Regions from separate parts of the Streptomyces sp. NPDC005878 genome, predicted to be linked through region 3. Evidence: riboswitches for the same ligand, from Rfam matches in the RefSeq annotation. Region 3 holds a riboswitch; each other region holds the start of a gene.

Region 1 (5,400 bases), on a different contig from region 3:
ACGTCGGCACGAGCACCGCGCATGACATGAGAGACTGGTCTAGACAACCGTGAGAGATCTCGAAGGGCATCACCATGGCTGAGCGCCGCGTCAATGTCGGCTGGGCCGAGGGCCTGCACGCCCGCCCCGCTTCCCTTTTCGTCCGCGCCGCCACGGCCTCCGGCGTCCCCGTGACGATCGCCAAGGCCGACGGCAACCCGGTCAACGCCGCCTCCATGCTCGCGGTGCTCGGCCTGGGCGCGCAGGGCGGCGAGGAGATCGTGCTGGCTTCCGAGGCGGAGGGCGCCGAGGCGGCCCTGGACCGTCTGGCGAAGCTGGTCGAGGAAGGTCTTGAGGAGCTCCCCGAGACCGTCTGACCCGGCTGACCTGTCCGACCGGTCCGGCTGACGCGGCCCACCGGCCGAGCCGACCCGGCTGACCCGGCCCGGCGGACGCGACCCCGCCGACAGCGCCCGGCCGGCCGGGACCCGGAGCCGCGCCGCCGTCCCGGCGCACCGCGTGTCACCGCACTTCACGATCGGAGCCGCGGACCCGAATTCCGGGTCGCGGCTCCTTTCCTTTTCCCCGCGGGTGCGCCTCCGGCTTATGCGCCCGGTAACGCGGACCGGCCGGCCCCGCCCCCGCATTCCGTGCCGCTTTCGGGCAGCACGAATCCGCCCCGCCGAATCACCCCTTTGTATACGGCGACCTTGTTAAGCACGGACGCTCGCGGTGTTTACGGCATGTTGCGGGATCCTCACGTCCGCCGGGCGCCGCAGCCGATAGGCGGAAAACGCGCGTTCGGCGTGGCGGGCGGTCAGCGCCCGGGCCCGCTCGGCGTCCCCGCGGGCCAGCGCGTCCACGATCGCCCCGTGCTCCGCCCAGCACTCGGCGGGCAGGGCGGGCTGCCCCGCCTCGTACATCCACGTGATCTTGTGCCGCAGCTGGGTGAGCAGCGCGATGAGGCCGGGGCTCCCCGAGGCCTGGGCGAGCGTCTCGTGGAACCAGACGCCCAGCGAGCGCAGATCCTCGCCCTGGCCCCGCCTAACGCGGTCCTGGCCGAGCCTGACCAGGCCGCGCAGCACCTTCAGATGGGCCTCGGTGCGCCGGGCGGCGGCGCGCGAGGCGGCCAGCGGCTCCAGCAGGGCGCGCAGTTCGAGCAGATCGGCCGCCTCCTGCTCGGTCGGCTCCGCGACACAGGCCCCGGCGTGCCGGCGCGTGGTGACGAACCCCTCGGACTCCAGCGTGCGCAGCGCCTCGCGGACCGGGACGCGGGAGACTCCGTACCGCCGTGCGAGCACTTCCTCGGTGAGCCGGCTGCCGCGTGCGAAGAGCCCCGCGACGATGTCGTCGCGGATTGCCGTGCATACCGATTGCGCGGGAATGCGCATGACCGAACCTCCGCCTTAATCCCCGCGAAACGCGGTCGATCGACGCCTGTTCGGCGACTCTATTCCAGCGTCTGTTAATTCCCGGTGACGTGCCGTGGGCCATGCATATCTTTTGGCCACGGGCGGGTGCGCGCGCCGGACGGCATGCCGAAGCCCCCGGCGCGATACGCCGGGGGCTTGCGGTTTCGGATGCGGGGGCGTCCGGGTCAGACGTTGACGCCGTGCGAGCGCAGATACGCGATCGGGTCGATGTCCGAGCCGTACGACTCGCCGGTGCGGGCCTCGAAGTGGAGGTGCGGGCCGGTGGTGTTGCCGGTGTTGCCGGAGAGGGCGATCTGCTGGCCCGGCTCGACGCGCTGGCCGACGTACACCCCGATGGACGAGAGGTGGCCGTACTGCGTGTACGTGCCGTCGTTCATCCGGATCACGATGTTGTTGCCGTAGGCGCCGCCCCAGCCCGCCTCGACGACGGTGCCCAGGCCGACCGCGTGCACCGGGGTGCCCTCGCCCGCGTGGAAGTCGATGCCGGTGTGGCTGCCGGAGGACCAGATCGAGCCGCCGGTCTTGTAGCCGGTGGAGACGTAACCGCCGTCGATCGGGGCGACGAAGGAGTTGAGGCGCTTGCGCTCGGCCTCGCGGGCGGCGCGCTCCCTGGCCTCGCGCTCCTCCTTGGCCTTCGCCTCGGCCTTGCGCTTCGCCTCGGCGGCGGCGCGGGCCTTGTCGGCGGCGTGCTGCTGGGCGGCGGCCTGGGCGTCGATCCGCTCGGCGAGGGAGTCACCGATCACGATGGCCTGGGTGATGCCGGTGTCCTCGACCGAGGCGGCGGCGGGCGCCGAGCTGTCGGCGGCCATGGCCGGGGAGGCGAGGGTGCCCACGACTCCGGCGGTGGCGAGGGTGGCGATGCCCGCTATGTTCGCGCTCTTGCGCGACACGGCGCTGGGCCGACGGTGCTTCCCGGTGGCACGGGTGAACGCCATGGAGAGGCGGGTTCCTTTCCTTCCATCTCGCCTACCGGGTTAGCTGACGGGTTCGGAGCTGGAAGGTCTCCTACGGGCCCCTCCGCGGGCGGAGGCGTCCGATTCACCCCAGGGACTGAGTGGGTCCCCGGCTCCCCTGGCTCGCGCCAGTTGGGGACTCGGCGATGGCTGTCCGGTGCCGCGGCTGCGACGGGTGGTGACGGACAGCCGGACTGACGCTAGACGGCTGATCTTTCAATCACCAAACAGACGCGTCATTTTGTAGCGCACGCCACATGACAGACAGGCAACCTCCCCAACAAAACGGACATACAGGGGGACCCCGGCGGCCTCTCGGCCACCGGGGTCCTCACCCGTCCCGTCCGCCCGTCTTCGGCGGACGGCCCAATCAGCCCGCCACTACGGTGACTTCGCCGATTCCCAGGGCCTTGACGGGCTCCGCGATCTGTGCCGCGTCCCCGACGAGGACCGTCACCAGGCGGTCCACCGGGAAGGCGCTGACGACCGCCGCCGTGGCCTCCACGGTGCCGGTGTCGGCCAGGCGCGCGTACAACTGCGCCTGGTAGTCGTCCGGGAGGTGCTGCTCGACCTGGTCGGCCAGCGTCCCGGCGACGGCGGCGGCCGTCTCGTACTTCAGCGGGGCCACGCCCACCAGGTTCTGCACGGCCGTCTCGCGCTCGGCGTCGTCGAGCCCCTCGGCGGCGAGCTTGCGCAGCACCGTCCACAGGTCGTCCAGGGCCGGGCCCGTGTTGGGCGTGTCCACCGAGCCGCTGATGGCGAGCATGGCGGCGCCGGTGCCCTCCGGGCCCGAGCGCAGCACCTGGCCGTACGAGCGCACTCCGTAGGTGTAGCCCTTCTCCTCGCGCAGGACACGGTCCAGGCGGGAGGTGAGCGTGCCGCCCAGGCAGTACGTCCCGAGGACCTGGGCCGGCCAGACGCGGTCGTGGCGGTCCGGGCCGATCCGGCCGATCAGGAGCTGCGTCTGGACGGCGCCGGGCCGGTCGACGATGACCACGCGACCGGTGTCGTCGGCGGTGACCGGGGGCATCGGGCGCTCCTCGGCCGGATGGCCGGTCCAGGCGCCCAGGGTGTCCGCCAGGACCGCGTCCAGGTCGGTGGCGCCCAGGTCGCCCACGACCACGGCGGTGGCCGCGGCGGGCCGTACGTACGCCTCGTAGAAGGCCCGTACCGCCGCCGCGTCGATCCGCGCCACGGTCTCCTCGGTGCCCTGGCGCGGGCGCGACATGCGCGCACTGGCCGGGAAGAGCTCGCGGGAGAGCTGCTGGGCGGCGCGGCGCGCCGGGTTGGCCAGCTCGTGCGGGATCTCGTCGAGGCGGTTGCGCACCAGGCGGTCGACCTCGGCGTCGGCGAAGGCGGGGGCCCGCAGCGCCTCGGCGAGCAGCCCGAGCGCCTTGGGGAGCCGGGAGACCGGCACCTCCAGGGAGACCCGCACGCCCGGGTGGTCCGCGTGCGCGTCCAGGGTGGCGCCGCAGCGCTCCAGGTCGGCGGCGAACTCCTCGGCGGAGCGCTTGTCGGTGCCCTCGGAGAACGCGCGCGCCATGATCGTGGCGACGCCGTCCAGGCCCGCCGGCTCGGCGTCCAGCGGGGCGGCGAGGAAGATCTCGACGGCCACGACCTGCTGGCCGGGGCGGTCGCAGCGCAGCACGGTCAGCCCGTTGGGCAGGGTGGAGCGGCCGGGGGCGGGGAAGGCCCAGGGGCGCGCGGTGCCGGCGGCGGGCCGGGGGTGGAACTGCATGGTCACGCCGGTGTCGCTCACTGCTCTGCTCCCTCTGCGTCGGCGTCGGCCGCCTCGTCTGCCTCTGCGGTGGTCGGCTCGTAGACCAGCACCGCCCTGTTGTCCGGGCGCAGGGTGGCCCGCGCCACGTCCCGCACCTCCTCGGCCGTGATGTCGAGGACCCGGTCGACGGCGGTCAGCGCGAGCTGGGGGTCGCCGAACAGCACCGCGTACCGGCAGAGTTCGTCGGCGCGGCCCGCGACCGTGCCGAGCCGGTCCAGCCACTCGCGCTCCAGCTGGGCCTGGGCGCGCTCCATCTCCTCGGCCGTGGGGCCCTCTTCGGCGAACCGGGCGAGCTCCTCGTCCACGGCCGACTCGATGTCGGGGACGTCGACGCCGCCGGACGTCTTCACGTCCAGCCAGCCGAGCGAGGGGGCGCCGGCCAGGCGCAGCAGGCCGAATCCGGCCGCGACCGCGCTCTGGTCGCGGCGGACCAGGCGGTTATGGAGGCGGGAGGACTCGCCGCCGCCGAGGACGGTGAGCGCCAGGTCCGCCGCGTCGCACTCGCGGGTGCCGTCGTGCGGCAGCCTGTAGGCGGCCATCAGGGCGCGCGCGGGCACGTCCTCGTGGACGACCTCGCGCAGCTGCTCGCCGATCACGCCGGGCAGGGTGCCGTCGCGCGGCGGCTGCTTGCCGTCGTGGGAGGGGATGGAGCCGAAGTACTTCTCGATCCAGGCGAGCGTCCGCTCGGGGTCGATGTCGCCGACGACCGACAGCACCGCGTTGTTCGGCGCGTAGTACGTACGGAAGAAGGCGCGCGCGTCCTCCAGGGTCGCCGCGTCCAGGTCGGCCATGGAGCCGATCGGCGTGTGGTGGTACGGGTGGCCCTCCGGGTAGGCCAGCGCGGTGAGCTTCTCGAACGCCGTGCCGTAGGGCACGTTGTCGTACCGCTGGCGGCGCTCGTTCTTGACGACGTCGCGCTGGTTCTCCATGGACTCCTCGTCCAGGGCGGAGAGCAGCGAGCCCATGCGGTCGGCCTCCAGCCAGAGCGCGAGCTCCAGCTGGTGGGTGGGCATGGTCTCGAAGTAGTTGGTGCGCTCGAAGCTGGTGGTGCCGTTGAGCGAGCCGCCGGCTCCCTGCACCAGTTCGAAGTGGCCGTTTCCGTGGACCTGGTGCGAGCCCTGGAACATCAGGTGCTCGAAGAGGTGAGCCAGGCCCGTGCGGCCCTTGACCTCGTGGCGTGAGCCCACGTCGTACCAGAGGCAGACCGCGGCGACCGGGGTCAGGTGGTCCTCGGAGAGCACCACGCGCAGGCCGT
Region 2 (5,400 bases), on a different contig from region 3:
GCCTTCCCGCCGTACGCGCCTGGCTCGGCGGCAGCGGCAGGGCCCTGGAGTTCGCGGTCGTCCACCCCGGCGGGCCCCGGGTCCTCCAGGACGCCGCCGCCGGGTTCGGCCTGGACGGCGACCGCGACCACGGCGCCCTGCGGCACGCCTGGGCGAGCCTGGCCGCCAACGGGAACCTGGGCGGCTCGGCCGTCCTCGACGTGCTGGCCCGCACCTTCGCGCAGGCCCCCGGCGACCGGCAGTCCGGCCTCATCATCGGCTTCGGCCCGGGCTTCGTGCTGGCCGCCTCGCGGGGGCACTGGTCGGCGTGAGCGCGGAGCCGTCCGTAAAGCGGTACGGAGCACCGTCCGGGATGCCGTACAGTTGTGTTTACCGACGCGGGGTGGAGCAGCTCGGTAGCTCGCTGGGCTCATAACCCAGAGGTCGCAGGTTCAAATCCTGTCCCCGCTACTGAAGACCGAAGGCCCGGCACATGCGAATGTGCCGGGCCTTCGGCATTTCCCCGACGGCCCGCGCGGGCGCGTGTACGTACAGTAGTCTCCCGATTGCCATGCGCGAGCACATGGACGGACCGCTGTGGGCGGCGACGCGGCGCAAGGCGCCCGCGGTGCCGCTGTTCCTCGCCCTGTGCGCGCTCCTGATGTGCCTCTCCCTGCCGCTGTCGCTGCCCCTGTCGCCCGCCTCGCCCTGGATCTCCGCGCCCTCGCACGCCAAGGGCGGCGTCCCCACCGTCCACGGCGGCCCGGCGGCCCGCCGCCACGCCCGGGGGACCTGCGTCCACGGCCGGGCCGGGCCCCGCAGATGCCGGGCGCGGCTGATCGCGACCGGCGCCGAACGGCACTGAGGGGCCCCGGGCGCACCCGGTTGGCCGAGGAGCGTTCGCGGCGGGCGGCCCGGCCCGGCACCCTGAGTGGGGCGCCGGGAACGGCGGCGGCCCCGCGGACGGGCGGGAGAGCACAGGTGCGGCAGCGAACGGACGGCGGCGGCCGGGAGGGCTCCCGGCGTCCGGCCCTGGTGCGCGCCCTGCCCGCGCTGCTGTTGGTCGCCGGGGTCGTCCTCGACGTGGCGACACCGCCCGACCTCACCGCGGCGGCCCTGTTCGCCGCGGTCCCGCTGACCGCGGCCCCCTTCTTCGGCCCCGCGGGCACCGCCGCCGCGGGCGCCTCGGCGGTCGGGGCGGTGCTCCTCACCGAGTACCTCCACGACGTCCCCAGCACCGGGGAGGCGGTCAGCGAGCTGTTCACCGTCACCACCGTCGGCGCGCTGGCCCTGCTCACCAACCGCATGCTGCGCCGCAGCGGCGAACGTCTGGCCTCGGCGCGGGTCATCGCGGAGACCGCCCAGCGCGCCGTCCTGCCCACGCCCGCCGAGCGGATCGGCGGCCTCCAGGTGGCCGCGCGGTACGAGGCGGCGCAGGCCGGCGCGTTCATCGGCGGGGACCTCTTCGCCGTCCAGGACACGCCGTACGGGGTGCGCCTGGTCGTCGGGGACGTCCGGGGCAAGGGCCTTGAGGCGGTCGAGGCGGTGGCCGTGGTGATCGGGGCGTTCCGGGAGGCGGCCGAGCAGGAGCAGACGCTGGAGGCGGTGGCCGGACGCCTTGAGCGCGCGCTGGCCCGGGAGGGCACCCGGCGCGACGGCCTGGACGCGTTCGAGGGGTTCACCACGGCCGTGCTCGCCGAGATCCCGCGCGACGCCACGGCCGTACGCCTGGTGAACCGGGGCCACCCCGAACCGCTGCTGCTCCACGCCGACGGGGCGCTGGACGCGCTCACCCCCTCCGATCCCGCGCTGCCGCTGGGGATGGCGGAGCTCGGGGTGTGGCCGGACCGGGCGGACACGTACCCCTTCCCGCTCGGGGCGACGCTGCTCCTCTACACCGACGGCCTCTCCGAGGCGCGTTCGGCCCGGCCGCCCGGGGTCTTCTACGACCCGCACGAACGGCTGCGCGGCCGGATCTTCCCGGGGCCGGACCAGCTCCTGGACGCGCTCGTCGACGATGTGCGCAGGCATACGGGCGGCGGCGCGAACGACGACATGGCGCTGCTGGCGGTGCGGCGGCCCGGGGCGCGGCGGCGGACGGTGCCGGTGGTTCCGTGACGGTCCGTGCCCGAACGACGCCCCAGCGCACGTGGTTTGACGGACCATCAGTCGCTGGCGCCGGGGATTACGGGGAACGGCTTGGAATCCGGTCCGCCTGTCTATTAACGTTCGATAACGCAGCGCGGTCGTCCCAGCCGTCGTAGAGGCGGCACCGTGCGCACGCGCCGAATTCCGCAAGGGAACCGGGGAACCACCACCTTGGGGTGAATCGAGCACCTTCGCACCGTCGAAAAGTGCCCGTAGGAGACCTTCCTGCTCCGATCCCTCCCCCGAGCTCTCAAGGAGCAGGGGGAACCCCCACCGCTGACCCGGTAGGCGAGAAGGAAGGAAAGGAGTGCGCCCCCGTGGCGTCCAACGAGCCTGCCCTCGGCACCCCGCCGCTTCCCCCCGTCGCCCCGTACGGGCCCGCGCCCAGCGGCACCGAGGTGTGGGAGGAGTGGAACCCCACGGAGGAATCCGTCTCCTCGGTACGCGGCCGGCACCGCGTGATCAAGCAGCGCGGCGGGCTCGCCCGCAGCTCCACCGTCCTCGGCGTCGGCGTCATCGCGGCCGTCGGCGCGGGCGGCATGGCCAGTGCGCAGACCAAACCGCCGGTCTCCATATCCCTGCCCGACTCCGTCGCGGACAATCTCCCCGATGTGAAGTCCCTGCCGGGCGTGGGCGCGCTCATCACCGGCATCGCGGGCGACGACAAGCCCGACGCGTCCCCCGTGGCCGCGGCCGACAGAGCCGTCGCGAGCGCCCCCCTCACCATGGCGGGCGTCTCCCGGGCCGCGGCCGAACAGGGCGCCACCGGCGCGGGCGAGGCCCTGCGCGCCCGCATCCTCCAGCAGGCCGAGCAGCAGCGCAGCAGCGCCGAGGCCGAGGCGAAGGCGTCCGCCGAGAAGGCCGCGGCCCAGCAGGCGGCGGCCGAGGCGAAGGCCGCGCAGAGCGCCGCCCAGCAGAAGGCGGCCGCCGAGAAGAAGGCCGCCGAGGAGGCCGCCGCGAAGAAGGCCGAGGAGGAGCGGCTGGCCGAGCTGGCCAAGAGCTACTCGCTCCCGGTCGCCTCGTACACGATCACCTCCACCTTCGGCCAAGCCGGTTCGATGTGGTCCTCCGGCCACCACACCGGCCTCGACTTCGCCGCGCCCACCGGCACCCCGCTCAAGGCGGTCCACGGCGGGACGGTCAAGTCGGCGGGCTGGTCCGGCTCGTACGGCTACCGCACGGTGATCGAGCTGGAGGACGGCTCGGAGCTCTGGTACTGCCACCAGTCCTCCATCGCGGTCGGCGCCGGGCAGAAGGTGTCGACGGGCGAGACGATCGGCCGCGTCGGTGCCACCGGTAACGTGACGGGCCCGCATCTGCACCTGGAGGTGCACACCCCGGGCGGCACGGGAGTCGACCCGATGGCGTGGCTCCAGTCGAAGGGCCTCAACCCGTAGGGGGGCCTGCCCGGCGGGCGGGGGCGCGGAATAGGCGTGCCCCGTCGGCCCGTTCACCCCCCATGACCACGCTGCGCCCCCTGGGCTCTTCCGACCTGTCCGTCTTCCCGCTCGCCCTGGGCGGCAACGTCTTCGGCTGGACCGCCGACGAGGCCGCCTCCTTCGCGGTGCTCGACGCGTACACGGAGGCGGGCGGCAACTTCGTGGACACCGCCGACGTCTACTCGGCCTGGGCCCCGGGCAACGAGGGCGGCGAGTCCGAGCGGATCATCGGCAGGTGGCTGGCGGCGCGCGGCAACCGCGAGGACGTCGTGATCGCCACCAAGGGCGGCGCGCACGCCTCGTTCAAGGGGCTCGCGGCCCCCACCATCAAGGCCGCCGCCGAGGAGTCGCTGCGCCGTCTCGGCACCGACTACATCGACCTGTACTACACGCACTTCGACGACGAGTCCGTCCCCGTCGAGGAGATCGTCACCGCCCTCGACCAGCTGGTCAAGGACGGCACGGTGCGTGCGGTGGCCGCCTCCAACATCTCCCCGGAGCGGCTCCAGGACTCCCTGGACTTCTCCGACCGCGAGGGCCTGGCCAAGTACGTCGCGCTCCAGCCGCACTACAACCTGGTCTCGCGCGACACCTACGAGGGCACCCTCCAGGACACCGCCGGCCGCTCGGGTCTGGCCGCCGTGCCCTACTCGGCGCTCGCCTCCGGCTTCCTCAGCGGCAAGTACCGCCCCGGCCAGGACGTCGACAGCGCGCGGGCCGGCAGCGCCGGCCGGTACCTGGGCACCGAGCGGGGCGTGAAGGTGCTCGCCGCGCTCGACCGCGTCGCGCTGGCGCACGGTGTCGAGCCCGCGAGCGTGGCCCTCGCCTGGCTCGCCGCGCAGCCGACCGTGGTCGCCCCGATCGCCTCGGCCCGGACCGTCGAGCAGCTGCCCGCGCTCCTCGCGGTCGCGGACCTGGAGCTCACGGACGCGGAGCTGAGCGAGCTGAAGGCCGCCTCGGCGTAGACCGGGGACAGGCTCTCAGCGCCGGTAGGGGTCGTACGGGGAGGCGGCCGGGCCGTAGCCGTACGGGGCGTGGTTCCCGTACGCGCCCTGGCCGTAGCCGTACGGGGGCTGGTGGCCGTACGGGGTCTGGGTTCCGTACGGGGTCTGGTGGCCGTACGGGTAGGGCTGGGACGGGATCCAGATGCGGCCCGCCGCGCCCGCCGCGTACAGCAGAGCGGGGCCTGCCACCTCCCGGCGCGCCCACAGGTGGTGCAGCAGCTCCTGCTCGCGGGCGGTGAAGTCCGGGCCGGCCTCGGAGCGGCGGGCCCGGCGGCGCAGGAACGCCAGGGCCGTCGCGAACGCCTCGTACTCCGCGACCGTCCGCGCCGCCCGCTTCCCCCCGAAGGTGCGGTGGGCGAAGTCGCGGGCCATCGAGCGGGCCCGCATCGAGGAGAGCGCGAGCGGTTCGGCCGGGCCGAGCCAGCCCGCCGCCGCGTAGGCGGGCAGCTCCGCCGCGACGGTGCGCAGCTCCCGCTGGCGGCTCCAGACCGCGAGCCAGGTGAGCAGCCCGAACACCGGCACCATGAACGCGGCGTAGACCAGGTAGAAGCCGTACGTCCCGAACGACGACGAGCCGTTCCACAGCGCGTGCATCCCCATCGCGGACAGCAGGCCGAGCACCGGCCAGCCGATCCGGCGCCGGCGGCGGCCCGGGGCCGCGAGCGCCGCGGCCCCGAAGCCTATGCCGGTGCAGACCGTGAACAGCGGGTGCGCGAACGGCGACATCACGACCCGGACGAAGAACGTCGCCGCGGTCGTCGAGGAGAGCCCGGCGGTGTGGCTGACCTGGTCCTCACCGAAGGCGTTGCCGAGGTACAGGATGTTCTCGG
Region 3 (5,400 bases):
TCTCAGGCGCGCGTATCCGTACGGAAGGTGACGTCCTTGCCGGAGAGCGTCGCGGTGAGCCCTTCCGGTGTCGTGGTGAGGGAGGTGAGCGCCAGGCCGTCCGGGATGCCGTCGAGCTCGATCTCGCGCTCCAGCATGCCGGTGACGATCCCGCGCACCGCCTTGGGCAGGTCGTCGCCCGCCTTGACGGACCGCAGCTTCAGGGTGCGGCCGCCCGCCGTCTCCACGCGCGCGCTGGCCCCGACCCTCCCGAAGAGCGGCAGCGAGGCGGTGGCCGCGACGCGCGGCTCGGACCTGGTGCTGTCCCGGCTGTAGCCGATGTCGATGCCGAGCGCGCGGGACAGGTCCCGGTAGGACACGAAGGCGGTGGCCCTGGCGGAGGCGGCGTGCGCCTCGGAGGCGTGGGAGGAGCGGCGGAGGTGGTCGAGTTCGACGTTCAGGGTGGTGATCGGGAGCCTGCCGCCGTCGCGGCCCGCGGGGATGTCCGAGGCCTCGATGTCGACGCGGTCGAGGGTGCCCCCGGCCAACTGGGTCAGTACGGGGAAGCCGTGCACCTCCACATGGGGTGCGGACGGGAGCCCCTGCGCCTTCTGGAACGCGTCGGCCGTCCGGTGCTCCGTCCAGGCGGCCGCGGCCCGGTCCCCCGCCACGGCCAGTCCCGCCGGCACCACGACGGCCACGGCGTACTTGCGCCATCCCCGCAGGGCCCGACCCGCCGCGGCACGCGCCTTCAGCACGGGGCCCCCTCCTCGGGGACGGGGTGCGCGCAGATGCCGCACGCGGCACGGAAGGCGCTCAGGAGCGGGGCGCGCAGCAGCTCGTCCGCCAGGTCCTGGCGCGCGGCGACCGTGCTGACCAGGCCGGTCACGGCCAGCTGCGCCCGGACCGTGCCCGCCATGTCGTCCGCGTCCGCGAAGGCGGCCAGAGTCTCCGTGCGGTGGTCGCCCAGATCCCCCAGGCCCGCCACTCCGGCGAGCACGCCGGGCAGCACCGGCAGCCCGGAGTTGAAGAGCAGGGCGAGCCGGGAGCGGTGGCGCAGCGCCAGATCGACCAGATCGGCCGAGGCCCGCAGCTGCCGTTCGGACCCCTGCGGCAGGGCGCCCCAGGTGGCCCGGAGCGCGGCGAACTCGGTGAGGGGGCCGATGAGCGTCGCGGCGAGCAGTCGTTCCTTGGAGGGGAAGCGGTGCAGCAGCCCGGTCTTCGAGTAGCCGACCCGGTCCGCGATCTCCTGGACGGAGGTGCCGAGGTACCCCTGGGCGGTGAAGAGCGCGGCGGCGGCCTCGACGATCTCCGCGTCGAGTTCGGCGCGCGTCGGGCGTGGCATGCGGTCCTCCCCTGGCCTGGTCACGCCACCGTAACAGACCATCTGGTCCTGGATGGACCAGATGGTCCGGCGGCTGCCGGCGGTGTGCGGCGGGGAGGTTTCCGCCGGTCGGCGGGCTTTCGTCAGTACGGACCGTTGACGTTGTCGATCGAGCCGTACGTCTTCGCCGCGTAGTTGCACGCGGCGACGATGTTGGCGACGGGGTCGTAGCTGTCCGTCGACGTACCGGGCACGTGGAAGGCCTGGAAGGTGGGGTCGATGACCTGGAGGAGGCCCTTGGAGGGGGTGCCGGCGACGGCGTTGGAGTCCCAGTTGTTGATGGCGAAGGGGTTGCCCGACGACTCCCGCATGACGTTGCGGTAGATGCCGTCGTAGGAGCCGGGGATGCCGTGCTGGGCCATGATGTCCAGCGACTGCCGGATCCAGCCGTCCAGATCGTTGCCGTACGTCTTCGCCACGGCGGCGGTCGCCTGCTGCGGCGGCGTACCCGTCCGCGCCGAACGGTCGGCCCGGGCCGGGGTGGCGGGGCGGTCGGCGGACGCGGCCTTCGCCTTCTTGCCCACCGCCAGCCGGAGGCCGGGGTGGATCAGCGCCGGGTTGCCGCCGATGGCCTGGCGGTTGTCCTTGTAGAGCCTCTTCCAGCCGCCGCTCACGTCGAGGTCGTGGGCGATCTTGGAGAGGGTGTCCCCGGCGACGACGGAGTAGGTCGTCGGGGCCGCCTTCGCCGCACCGGGCTTCTGCGCCACGATCGGCTTGGCGGACACGGCGCCCTTGGCGGCGACGGCGGGAGCGGCTTTCGGGGCGGCGGCGTGGGGGGCGGCCGAGGGTGCGGCACCCGCGCTCGTCGCGCCGATCACCGGAATGATGAGCGCGGCGCCGCCCGTGCCCGCGGCGGCGATGCCCCGGGTCAGGCTGCTGGACTTGGGGCGGCGGTGCTTACCCTTTGCAGGCATGGCGAATTCCTCTCCTTCGCCTGCGAGGTGAGCTGTCGGGTTCGGGCGAGAGCTGCCCGGCCGCGCTGCGCGCGGCTTCACCCCGAGCCGTTCCGTCCTCCGGATCCGGCGACTACCTGGGTCCCCCGCTCCTGCCTTTTCGTGTGTGGGAGGTTTCCGGACAGCGGCAGGATTCGGCGGTCCATCCGGATTTGAGCGAGACCGTAATCGAATGGGACCGGCGGAAACAAGAGCGTGAATTCATTCCGGTATCGGAGAGAAAGATCCATCGGCGCCGGGGATACGGGCACCCTTCTGCCCGTATCCCCAACTCGCCTTCCACGCAACGGAATGAGCGCATCACCCTCGCCCGCACGCCGGGGCCCGAAGTGACCCACTTCACTTCTTCCGCGGCCTTGGAGAGGGATTCCTGCGCGCTCCCCAGAAGAATGAACGGGCGTCGGCGGCGCCCAAAAGAAAAGCTAAGCCCCTTTATCATTCCCAATGAATAGATTGACGACATAGGAACGAAACAGGGCGTCCGCCGTCCATTTCGGACATCTAGGCGGACAGTGCCGACGGCGTCTCCAGCAGGGCCGTCTCCTCGTCGGTGAGCCGGAGCCCGCCCGCGGCCACGTTCTCCACCAGGTGGTCCGGGTTGCCCGTGCCGGGGATCGCCAGCACGTGTTCGCCCTGCCGGAGCGTCCAGGCGAGACGGACCTGTGCGGGTGTCGCACCGTGCGCGCGGGCGACCGCGAGGACCGCCTCGCTCTCCGCGCCGCCCGCCTGCCCGGCGCCGCTCTCGCGCCCTTCGCCCGCGATGGCGAAGAACGGGACGAACGCGATGCCCTGCTCGCCGCAGAGCCGCAGCACCTCGTCGGAGCCGGTCCGCCTGCTGTCCAGGCCGTACCGGTTCTGCACACAGACCACGGGCGCGATCGCCTGGGCCTCCGCCAGATGCTCGGGGCCGATGTTGGAGATGCCCAGGTGGCGGATGAGGCCGGCCTCACGCAGCTCGGCCAGGGCGCCGAAGTGCTCGGCGAGCGAACCGGGCCCGTTCAGGCGCAGGTTGACCACGTCGAGGTGGTCGCGGCCGAGCTGGCGCAGGTTCTCCTCGACCTGGCCGCGCAGGCGTTCCGGGGTGGCCCAGGGCAGCCAGGCGCCGGACGCGTCGCGCCCCGGGCCGACCTTGGTGACGATGACCAGATCGTCCCGATAGGGCGCGAGCGCCCGGTTGATGAGTTCGTTGGCGGAACGGAGCCGGGAGAAGTAGAAAGCCGCGGTGTCGATGTGGTTGACGCCCAGTTCGACCGCGCGCCGCAGCACGGCGAGGGAGCGCTCGCGGTCGCTCGGCGTACCGAGGTCGAATGCGGCGCTCCCGGTGAGGCGCATCGCGCCGAATCCCAGGCGGTTGACCGACAGGTCACCGAGTTTCCAGGTGCCTGCGGCCGCCGCGTGGATCGTCTCCGTAGTCATGATCGCAGTCTGTCATCAGGACCGGCGCGAACGGAACGCCCCGACTCGGAGAACTGCGCGGCCCACGCGGACTGTGAACAGTCCACGGCCTCAACGCACTCAATGCGCCGAACGGGCTCGCGCACTGGGCGGAAAGGCGCGCCGGGGGAGAATTCTTCGCGATATCACCTTCACCGGCACCCCTTTCGATGTCAGCCCGCCGCTTTCCCCCTTCAACATTCCGCACAAGTGCGCCTGCCCGTTCTCCTTGCCCCTTGGATTCACGCCAACACAATGGGGCGGTAAGGGAAGTGTTTACTCCGCCCGCCACAGCGCGGGCACGTTCGGCGGCTCCCAGCCGGGCTGGGCGGTGTGTGCCTGAAGGCAGACGTAGCCGCGTCCGCCGTAGCCGGCGCGGTCGCCCGAGCGGTAGGAGGTGCCGACGGACCAGGTGGTTCCGGGGGGCGGGCCGGTGGGCGTGGGGGTCGGTGACGGCGACGGCGACTGGGCCACGTCCAGGACGAAGTCGAACGCCGCCTCCTTCGCGCCGCCCGCGTCCCGAACGGTCATCAGCAGCCGTGCGTCGAAGAGCGAGTCGGTGTTGTTGCGCGGCTCGCCGGGGAAGTAGAGCTGGGTGGTGAGCACCGGCCGGCCGGGCGCCTGCGCCTTCACGTGGATGTGGCGGGTGCGGCCGGGGTAGAGGCCCGGCACGATGGTGGTGAGGGTGAACGCTCCCCGGGCGTCCGTGTACTGGTGCCCGCGGAGGCGGAAGCCGGTGTTGTCGTAGGCGCCGTTGGTGTCGGCCTGCCAGAAGTCGAGCAGGACGCGTGACAGCGGCAGGCAGGCCCGGCCGAAGACGTACCCGGTGACCGTGAGGCGGGTGCCGGGGGTGCCGGGCTCCAGGAGCGAGGTGCGCTCGGGGGAGTTCGGTTTGAAGTAGGGGCCCTCTGTCTGCTGGGGGGTGGGGTGGTCGCCGTCGTCGCACGCCGGGGTGAGCTGGGGGGCGGTGCCGGTGCCGGCGGTGCCACGGGCCAGGGCGGGCACCCCGGCCAGGGACACGGGCACGGCCACTGAGGCCGCGAGCGCTGCCCGCAGTACGGTCTTGCGGCTGGGCCGGGGCCGTCGGTCGGCGTCCGCGGACCGGTTCTGGTCACGCCGTGTCGCTTCGCTCTCGCCATCCATGGCTGCTCCTTGGGGGGAGGTGGGGACGGCTACGACGCTAGGCGGACGATCGGGTTCGGGCGATGGACGCGATGCGGTGGTCGTGGTGATAATCTCCGCCGCCGCGCCGGAAGTCGCCGGGGCTGGCGCCGGTCTCCCGGCGGAAGAAGCGGCAGAAGTAGGCGGGATCGGTGAACCCGACCCGGTTGGCAACCTGACGTACCGTCAACTCGGTGTGCAGGAGCAGCCGTTTGGCCTCGTGGGTGCGGGCCTGGCGGATGAGCTCACCGGGTGTGCGGCCGGTGGCCTCCTTCACGGCTTCGGTCAGATACCCCACGGACACGCCGATCCGGTCCGCGCACGCGCGCACGGACGACGGCAGGTCGTCGGCGCGCGCCACCAGGGCGGTGAACCGGCCCGCGACACCGTTCGCGCGGGCGACGTCCTGAGCGACGGCGGTCGCGGGCAGTCGCGCGGCCCGTACGAGCAGGACGTGCAGCAGCGCGCGCAGCACCCCGTGAAACCCCT
Region 4 (5,400 bases), on a different contig from region 3:
CAAGGAGTGGATCTTCAAGAAGGTCTACTCGTCGATGGACCGGGTCCTGGTCCACTCCGCGAGCTTCGGCTCCAACGCCCAGGCGATGGCGGCGGGCCTCGCGGTGCTCGCGGTGATGGAGGACGAGGAGGTCGTCGCCAACGCCCGCGCCGCCGGCGAACTCCTGAAGTCGAGACTGGCCGCGCTGGTCGACCGCTACGAGTTGCTGCACGACGTGCGCGGGCGCGGCCTGATGGTCGGCATCGAGTTCGGCAAGCCCTCCTCGATCCGGCTGCGCGGGCGCTGGACCATGCTCCAGGCCGCCCGCAAGGGCCTGTTCGCGCAGATGGTCGTGGTGCCGCTGCTCCAGAAGCACCGCATCCTCACCCAGGTCTCCGGGGACCATCTGGAGGTGATCAAGCTGATCCCGCCGCTGACGATCGGCGAGCGCGAGGTGGACCGCTTCGTCGAGGCGTTCACGGCCGTGATGGACGACGCACACGGCGGGGGTGGCCTGATGTGGGACTTCGGGCGCACCCTGGTCAAGCAGGCGGTGGCCAACCGGTAGCGCTTTTTGCCTCTGGGGCAAAAAATTTGCCCCAGAGGCAAGGCGCTGACTGAATGGAGTGCATGAGCACTCCCGCCGAAGGCGCCGGGGAGCCGGCGGGCCCCGCCCTCCCCGATGTCGCCCCGCGCCTGCGCGACCTGCGCCGCCGCCGGGGCCTCACCCTGGAGGCCGCCGCCCCGCGGGCCGGTCTCTCGCCGGCGCACCTCTCCCGCCTGGAGACGGGCGCCCGCCAGCCCTCGCTGCCGATGCTGCTGGCGCTCGCCCGTACCTACGGTACGACCGTCTCGGAGCTGCTGGGCGAGATGCCGCCCGGGCGCGAGCCCGTCATCCGGGGCGGCCGGGCCGAGCCCGCCGAGGCCGACGGCTGGACCTACCACCGGGCCGGGCACCCAGGCCGCGCCATGCAGGCCCTGCGCGTCGAGGTCCCGTACGGCACCCAGCGCGAGCTCGTCCGCGTCCACCCGGGCGAGGAGTGGCTGCACGTCCTGTCCGGGCGGCTGCGGCTCACCCTGGGCGACGCCACGCACGAACTCGACCCCGGCGACAGCGCGCACTTCGACTCGCTCACCCCGCACCGGATCTCCGCCGTCTCGCCCGGCGGGGCCGCGTTCCTGTTCGTCCACACCCTGCTCCAGAGCCCCGATCCGCACCCGCACCATCCGCACGGCTGAGAGGTACGACATGTCGCAGAACCAGGAACGGTCCGGCGTCGACACCCGGGAGACGAAGTTCCCCCGGGGTCTCGTGGTCCGGCTGTTCGCCTATCTGATCGCGGGCCACATCTTCGCGGCCTTCCTCTACCTGCTGTTCACGGTCGGCAAGTGACCCGGCGCGCCCGTTAGACGGCGTCCTCGACCAGCCGCTCGCGCAGCCGCTCACGGGTCTCGGGGGAGAGCCCGAGGCCTTCGGAGAGGTAGCGCTCGGTGCTGCCCCAGGTCTCCTCGATGGTCTCGAAGGCCGCGTCGAGATAGCCGGCGCGGGCGTCGAAGAGGGGGTTGAGCAGCTCCACGACCTCGGTGCTCAGGCCGGCGGGGGAGCTGTCGCTGCGGTGCATCTTGTAACGGCGGTGCGGGTCGTTGGACTTGAGGTAGTCGGCCTCGATGGCGTCGCGCTCGACGCCCACCGCGAGCAGCGCCACCGCGATGGACAGGCCCGCGCGGTCCTTGCCCGCCGCGCAGTGCATCAGGGCCGGGACGCTGTCCTCGGCGAGCGCGTGCAGCACCCGGCTGTGCTCGGCCGTGCGCTGCCGGATGATCGTGCGGTACGAGCGCGCCATCCGCTCGGCGCCCCGGCCGTCGGAGAGCACCGACCGCAGCTGGTTGATGTCGCCGTCGCGAACCATCTTCCAGAACTCCGCCCCGTCCGCCGGGTCCGTCAGCGGTATGTTCACGTTGCGCACCCCCGGCAGCTCCACGTCCGGGCCCTCCAGCTTCTGGTCCGCCGCGTTGCGGAAGTCGAAGACGGTGTGCAGGCCGAGCGAGGCGAGGAAGGCCGCGTCCTGCGCGGTCGCGTGGGCGAGGTGGCCGCTGCGGAAGAGCCGTCCGTACCGCAGCCGCCGGCCGGGCACGGTCGGCAGTCCGCCCACGTCACGGAAGTTGCGGACGCCGGAGAGCTCGGGTTCGGTCGAAGGGATCTGCGGAGTCTGCTGGGTCACGTTGGCTCCTGATGGGGGTCGAAAGAAGATCACGCCGCCTCGGTCCCGACGATACGACATGGGTTCCCGGGGCAATCATCTCGATCGTCTGGCCGGAATGCGACCCCTTCGCGCCCATTGCCCGCGCGATGTCCTGTCCCGAAGCCGGCGCCGCTGTTCGTGCCTGTGTGTACCTGTGCCGTACTGGGGCTCGGGATGCTCCGGACCGGGGGCGACGGGTGAGCCCGGCGGCTTTCCGGTCGCATCGGATCAAAACGGGCAGAGTGGGGCGATGGTGTGGGAGAGGGGTGAAGAGGGGCAGAACTTTCGACCTTATGGGGCGATTTGGTGGCCCCTGTCCATCTCCCGCTCGGCACAGGGGGATTACCCGTGAGCAGCGTCATATCCGTGACGTTCCGTGGTGGCGGCCCCGGATGAATTCCCCCGTCCGGCCGGGCCCGTTGGGAATGACGGTCGACGCAGGGTGACCGCGATTCCCGTAGGAATTCCCGGCCGGGAATGCCGAAGGGAAATCGGCACTTGTCGTGGCCCACCGGGCTCGCTTACGGTCACCGCAATCCGAGTGGACCGCCGAATCCTGCCACCGCTCGGAATCCGCACCCATCCACGCGTGGCAGGAGCGGGGGACCCAGGTAAGCGCCGTCCGGAATTCCGGCACGGCTCGGGGTGAAGCCGAAGCACCGTGACCGGTGCCCGGCCGGGCATCTCCAGCCCGAACCCGACAGCTCACCTCGCAGGCGCCGGAGAGGAATCCGCCATGCCCGCGAAGGGTAAGCACCGCCGTCCCAAGTCCAGCCCGATATCCCGGGGCATCGCCGCCGCCGGTACGGGTGGCGCCGCACTCGCCATCCCGCTGCTCGGCGCCACCGGCGCGCACGCCGCGGTGCAGACCGCCGCCCCCGCCACCGCGCCCCAGCAGGCCGCCCGCACCACCGGGACCCTCGCCGCCGCCGCGCCCCAGGCCGCCCCCACCACGTACAAGGTCAAGAGCGGCGACTGCCTCTCGCGGATCGCCGAGGACCACCGGCTCGGCAGCTGGCAGCGGCTCTACCGGGACAACCGCGAGGTCGTCGGCGCCGACCCGGCGCTGATCCGCCCGGGCATGAAGCTCGTGCTCGGCGCCAAGGCCAAGACCGGCGCGCCGCACGGGTCCGCCAGGACGACCACGCACGAGTCCGGCACGAAGGCGTCGACCCCCGCGCCCCGCACCCCGGCGCCGTCCTCGCCGGCCCCGGCCACGAACACCTCCACCACCACGGACCAGGGCTCCACCACCGCGGACCAGGGCTCCTCCACCGGCTTCCGCGCGCCGCTCGACAGCGTGAGCATCGGCACCCCGTACCGCATGGCCGGGTCCATGTGGTCCAGCGGCTACCACACCGGCGTCGACTTCGCGGCCGAGACCGGCACCACGGTCAGGGCCGTCGGCCCGGGCACGGTCGTCTCGGCCGGCTGGGGCGGCGCCTACGGCAACCAGGTCGTCATCCGGCACGCCGACGGCATGTACTCCCAGTACGCCCACTTCTCCCAGCTCTCCGTCTCGGCCGGGCAGACCGTGACCGCGGGCCAGCAGATCGGGCTCTCCGGCGCCACCGGCAACGTCACCGGCCCGCACCTGCACTTCGAGATCCGCACCACGCCCGACTACGGCTCGGACGTCGACCCGATCGCCTACCTCAGGCAGCAGGGCGCGGCTCTCTAAACGAAGCCGGCCGGCCCCGGTTTTGTCCGGTGGGCCGGAGGTATTCGGCGTATTCCCGCTGGGCGAAACTGACCGGGTGGTCTATATCACCCACCGTCAACCCCTCCTTACGGTCGCGTAGGTCACACCGGTAGGGGAAAGATATGGTCCCGTGGCAGACGATTCGAGATCATTCAACAGCGGTACGTTCGGGTCGTACACGGCGATCGGCGACAGCTTCACGGAAGGCGTCGGCGACCCCGGCCCGGACGGGGCGTTCGTCGGCTGGGCGGACAGGTTCGCCGTGCTACTGGCAGATCAGCGACCGGAGGGGGCCTTTCGCTACGCCAATCTCGCGGTCCGCGGCAGGCTCCTCGACCAGATCGTCGAGGAGCAGGTGCCGCGGGCCAAGGAACTCGCGCCCGACCTGGTGACCTTCTGCGCGGGGGGCAACGACATCATCCGGCCGGGCAGTGACCCGGACGACGTGGCCGAGCGCTTCGAGCGCGCGGTCGCGGACCTGAAGAGCACGATCCCGACGGTGATGGTGACCACCGGGTTCGACACGCGCGGGGTGCCGGTCTTCAAGCATCTGCGCGGCAAGGTGGCGACGTACACCGCGCACGTGCGCTCCATCGCGGACCGCTACGGGTGCCCGGTGCTCGACCTGTGGTCGCTGAAGTCCGTGCAGGACAGGCGGGCGTGGGACGGCGACCGGCTCCACCTGTCGCCCGAGGGGCACACCCGGGTCGCGCTGCGCGCCGCCCAGGTGCTCGGGCTCGCGGTGCCGGCCGACCCGGACCAGCCGTGGCCGCCGCAGCCGCCGCGCGGCACCCTGGAGGTGCGGCGCGACGACATCCAGTGGGCGCGCGAGCACCTGGCGCCGTGGATCGGGCGACGGCTGCGGGGCGAGAGCTCGGGCGACCACGTGGAGCCCAAGCGCCCCGATCTGCTGCCCCTCTGACGGGGCATCAGCCCAGTCGGCCCTCCGTGGGCCGACGGCGTCACCGACGGACCGCCCCGAGGGCGGCGCCCGCACGGCTCAGCCGTGCAGCAGCTTCCGCTCCGTCTCCGGGTCCAGTCCGACCCGGGGGCGGTCCGGCCGCTGCGGCGCCTCGCCGCCGAGGGACCCGAGCCACGCCCAGGTGTCGGCGACCGTCTCCTCGACGGGCCGGCAGTCGAGCCCCGCCAGCACGGCCTTCCACACGTTCGAGCCGTGCATCGTGTCGTGCAGCTCACCCGGCGGAATCCACACCGGCAGATGGTTCCAGGGCTCGACCCCGGCGGCCAGGATCGGCTCCGGGTCCGTCCAGCGCAGCTCCGCGCCGCCGCCGGTGACCCGCGCACACGCGTCGAGCAGCTCGCCCATGGTGGTGTGGTCCGGCGGGCAGACCAGGTTGTAGGGCCCGCAGAGCCCGAAGTCGGCGGCGCTCACGATCCACTCCGCCAGGTCCCGGACGTCGATGAACTGCACCGGAAGACCGCGCGGCCCCGGCGCGAGCACCTCACCGCCGCGCG

What was found. A riboswitch is a leader RNA that binds a small molecule or an ion and turns the genes downstream of it on or off. The one in region 3 is predicted to bind cyclic di-AMP.
Positions count from the first base shown of each region.
Region 1: another riboswitch for cyclic di-AMP. It lies ahead of ABZ404_RS16470 (M23 family metallopeptidase); the one in region 3 lies ahead of ABZ404_RS24505 (LysM peptidoglycan-binding domain-containing protein).
Region 2: another riboswitch for cyclic di-AMP. It lies ahead of ABZ404_RS17330 (M23 family metallopeptidase); the one in region 3 lies ahead of ABZ404_RS24505 (LysM peptidoglycan-binding domain-containing protein).
Region 4: another riboswitch for cyclic di-AMP. It lies ahead of ABZ404_RS12250 (LysM peptidoglycan-binding domain-containing M23 family metallopeptidase); the one in region 3 lies ahead of ABZ404_RS24505 (LysM peptidoglycan-binding domain-containing protein).

Region 1 covers NZ_JBEXWK010000009.1:90,692-96,091, reverse strand. The annotation lists gene ABZ404_RS16480 (HPr family phosphocarrier protein) at 75-356, shown strand; gene ABZ404_RS16475 (GntR family transcriptional regulator) at 693-1,370, opposite strand; gene ABZ404_RS16470 (M23 family metallopeptidase) at 1,577-2,347, opposite strand; cyclic di-AMP (ydaO/yuaA leader) riboswitch at 2,361-2,521, opposite strand; gene ABZ404_RS16465 (pitrilysin family protein) at 2,736-4,103, opposite strand; gene ABZ404_RS16460 (pitrilysin family protein) at 4,121-5,400, opposite strand, start outside.
Region 2 covers NZ_JBEXWK010000010.1:20,132-25,531, reverse strand. The annotation lists gene ABZ404_RS17350 (PhlD) at 1-311, shown strand, start outside; tRNA gene ABZ404_RS17345 (tRNA-Met) at 377-450, shown strand; gene ABZ404_RS17340 (hypothetical protein) at 551-844, shown strand; gene ABZ404_RS17335 (PP2C family protein-serine/threonine phosphatase) at 961-2,097, shown strand; cyclic di-AMP (ydaO/yuaA leader) riboswitch at 2,253-2,433, shown strand; gene ABZ404_RS17330 (M23 family metallopeptidase) at 2,445-3,524, shown strand; gene ABZ404_RS17325 (aldo/keto reductase) at 3,587-4,531, shown strand; gene ABZ404_RS17320 (PrsW family intramembrane metalloprotease) at 4,547-5,400, opposite strand, start outside.
Region 3 covers NZ_JBEXWK010000018.1:30,755-36,154, reverse strand. The annotation lists gene ABZ404_RS24515 (DUF2993 domain-containing protein) at 3-737, opposite strand; gene ABZ404_RS24510 (helix-turn-helix domain-containing protein) at 731-1,324, opposite strand; gene ABZ404_RS24505 (LysM peptidoglycan-binding domain-containing protein) at 1,447-2,277, opposite strand; cyclic di-AMP (ydaO/yuaA leader) riboswitch at 2,282-2,466, opposite strand; gene ABZ404_RS24500 (oxidoreductase) at 2,818-3,732, opposite strand; gene ABZ404_RS24495 (carbohydrate-binding protein) at 4,027-4,893, opposite strand; gene ABZ404_RS24490 (AraC family transcriptional regulator) at 4,931-5,400, opposite strand, start outside.
Region 4 covers NZ_JBEXWK010000006.1:3,010-8,409, forward strand. The annotation lists gene ABZ404_RS12230 (aspartate aminotransferase family protein) at 1-547, shown strand, start outside; gene ABZ404_RS12235 (helix-turn-helix domain-containing protein) at 610-1,218, shown strand; gene ABZ404_RS12240 (DUF6126 family protein) at 1,229-1,372, shown strand; gene ABZ404_RS12245 (tyrosine-protein phosphatase) at 1,386-2,201, opposite strand; cyclic di-AMP (ydaO/yuaA leader) riboswitch at 2,760-2,954, shown strand; gene ABZ404_RS12250 (LysM peptidoglycan-binding domain-containing M23 family metallopeptidase) at 2,959-3,903, shown strand; gene ABZ404_RS12255 (SGNH/GDSL hydrolase family protein) at 4,055-4,846, shown strand; gene ABZ404_RS12260 (NAD-dependent epimerase/dehydratase family protein) at 4,925-5,400, opposite strand, start outside.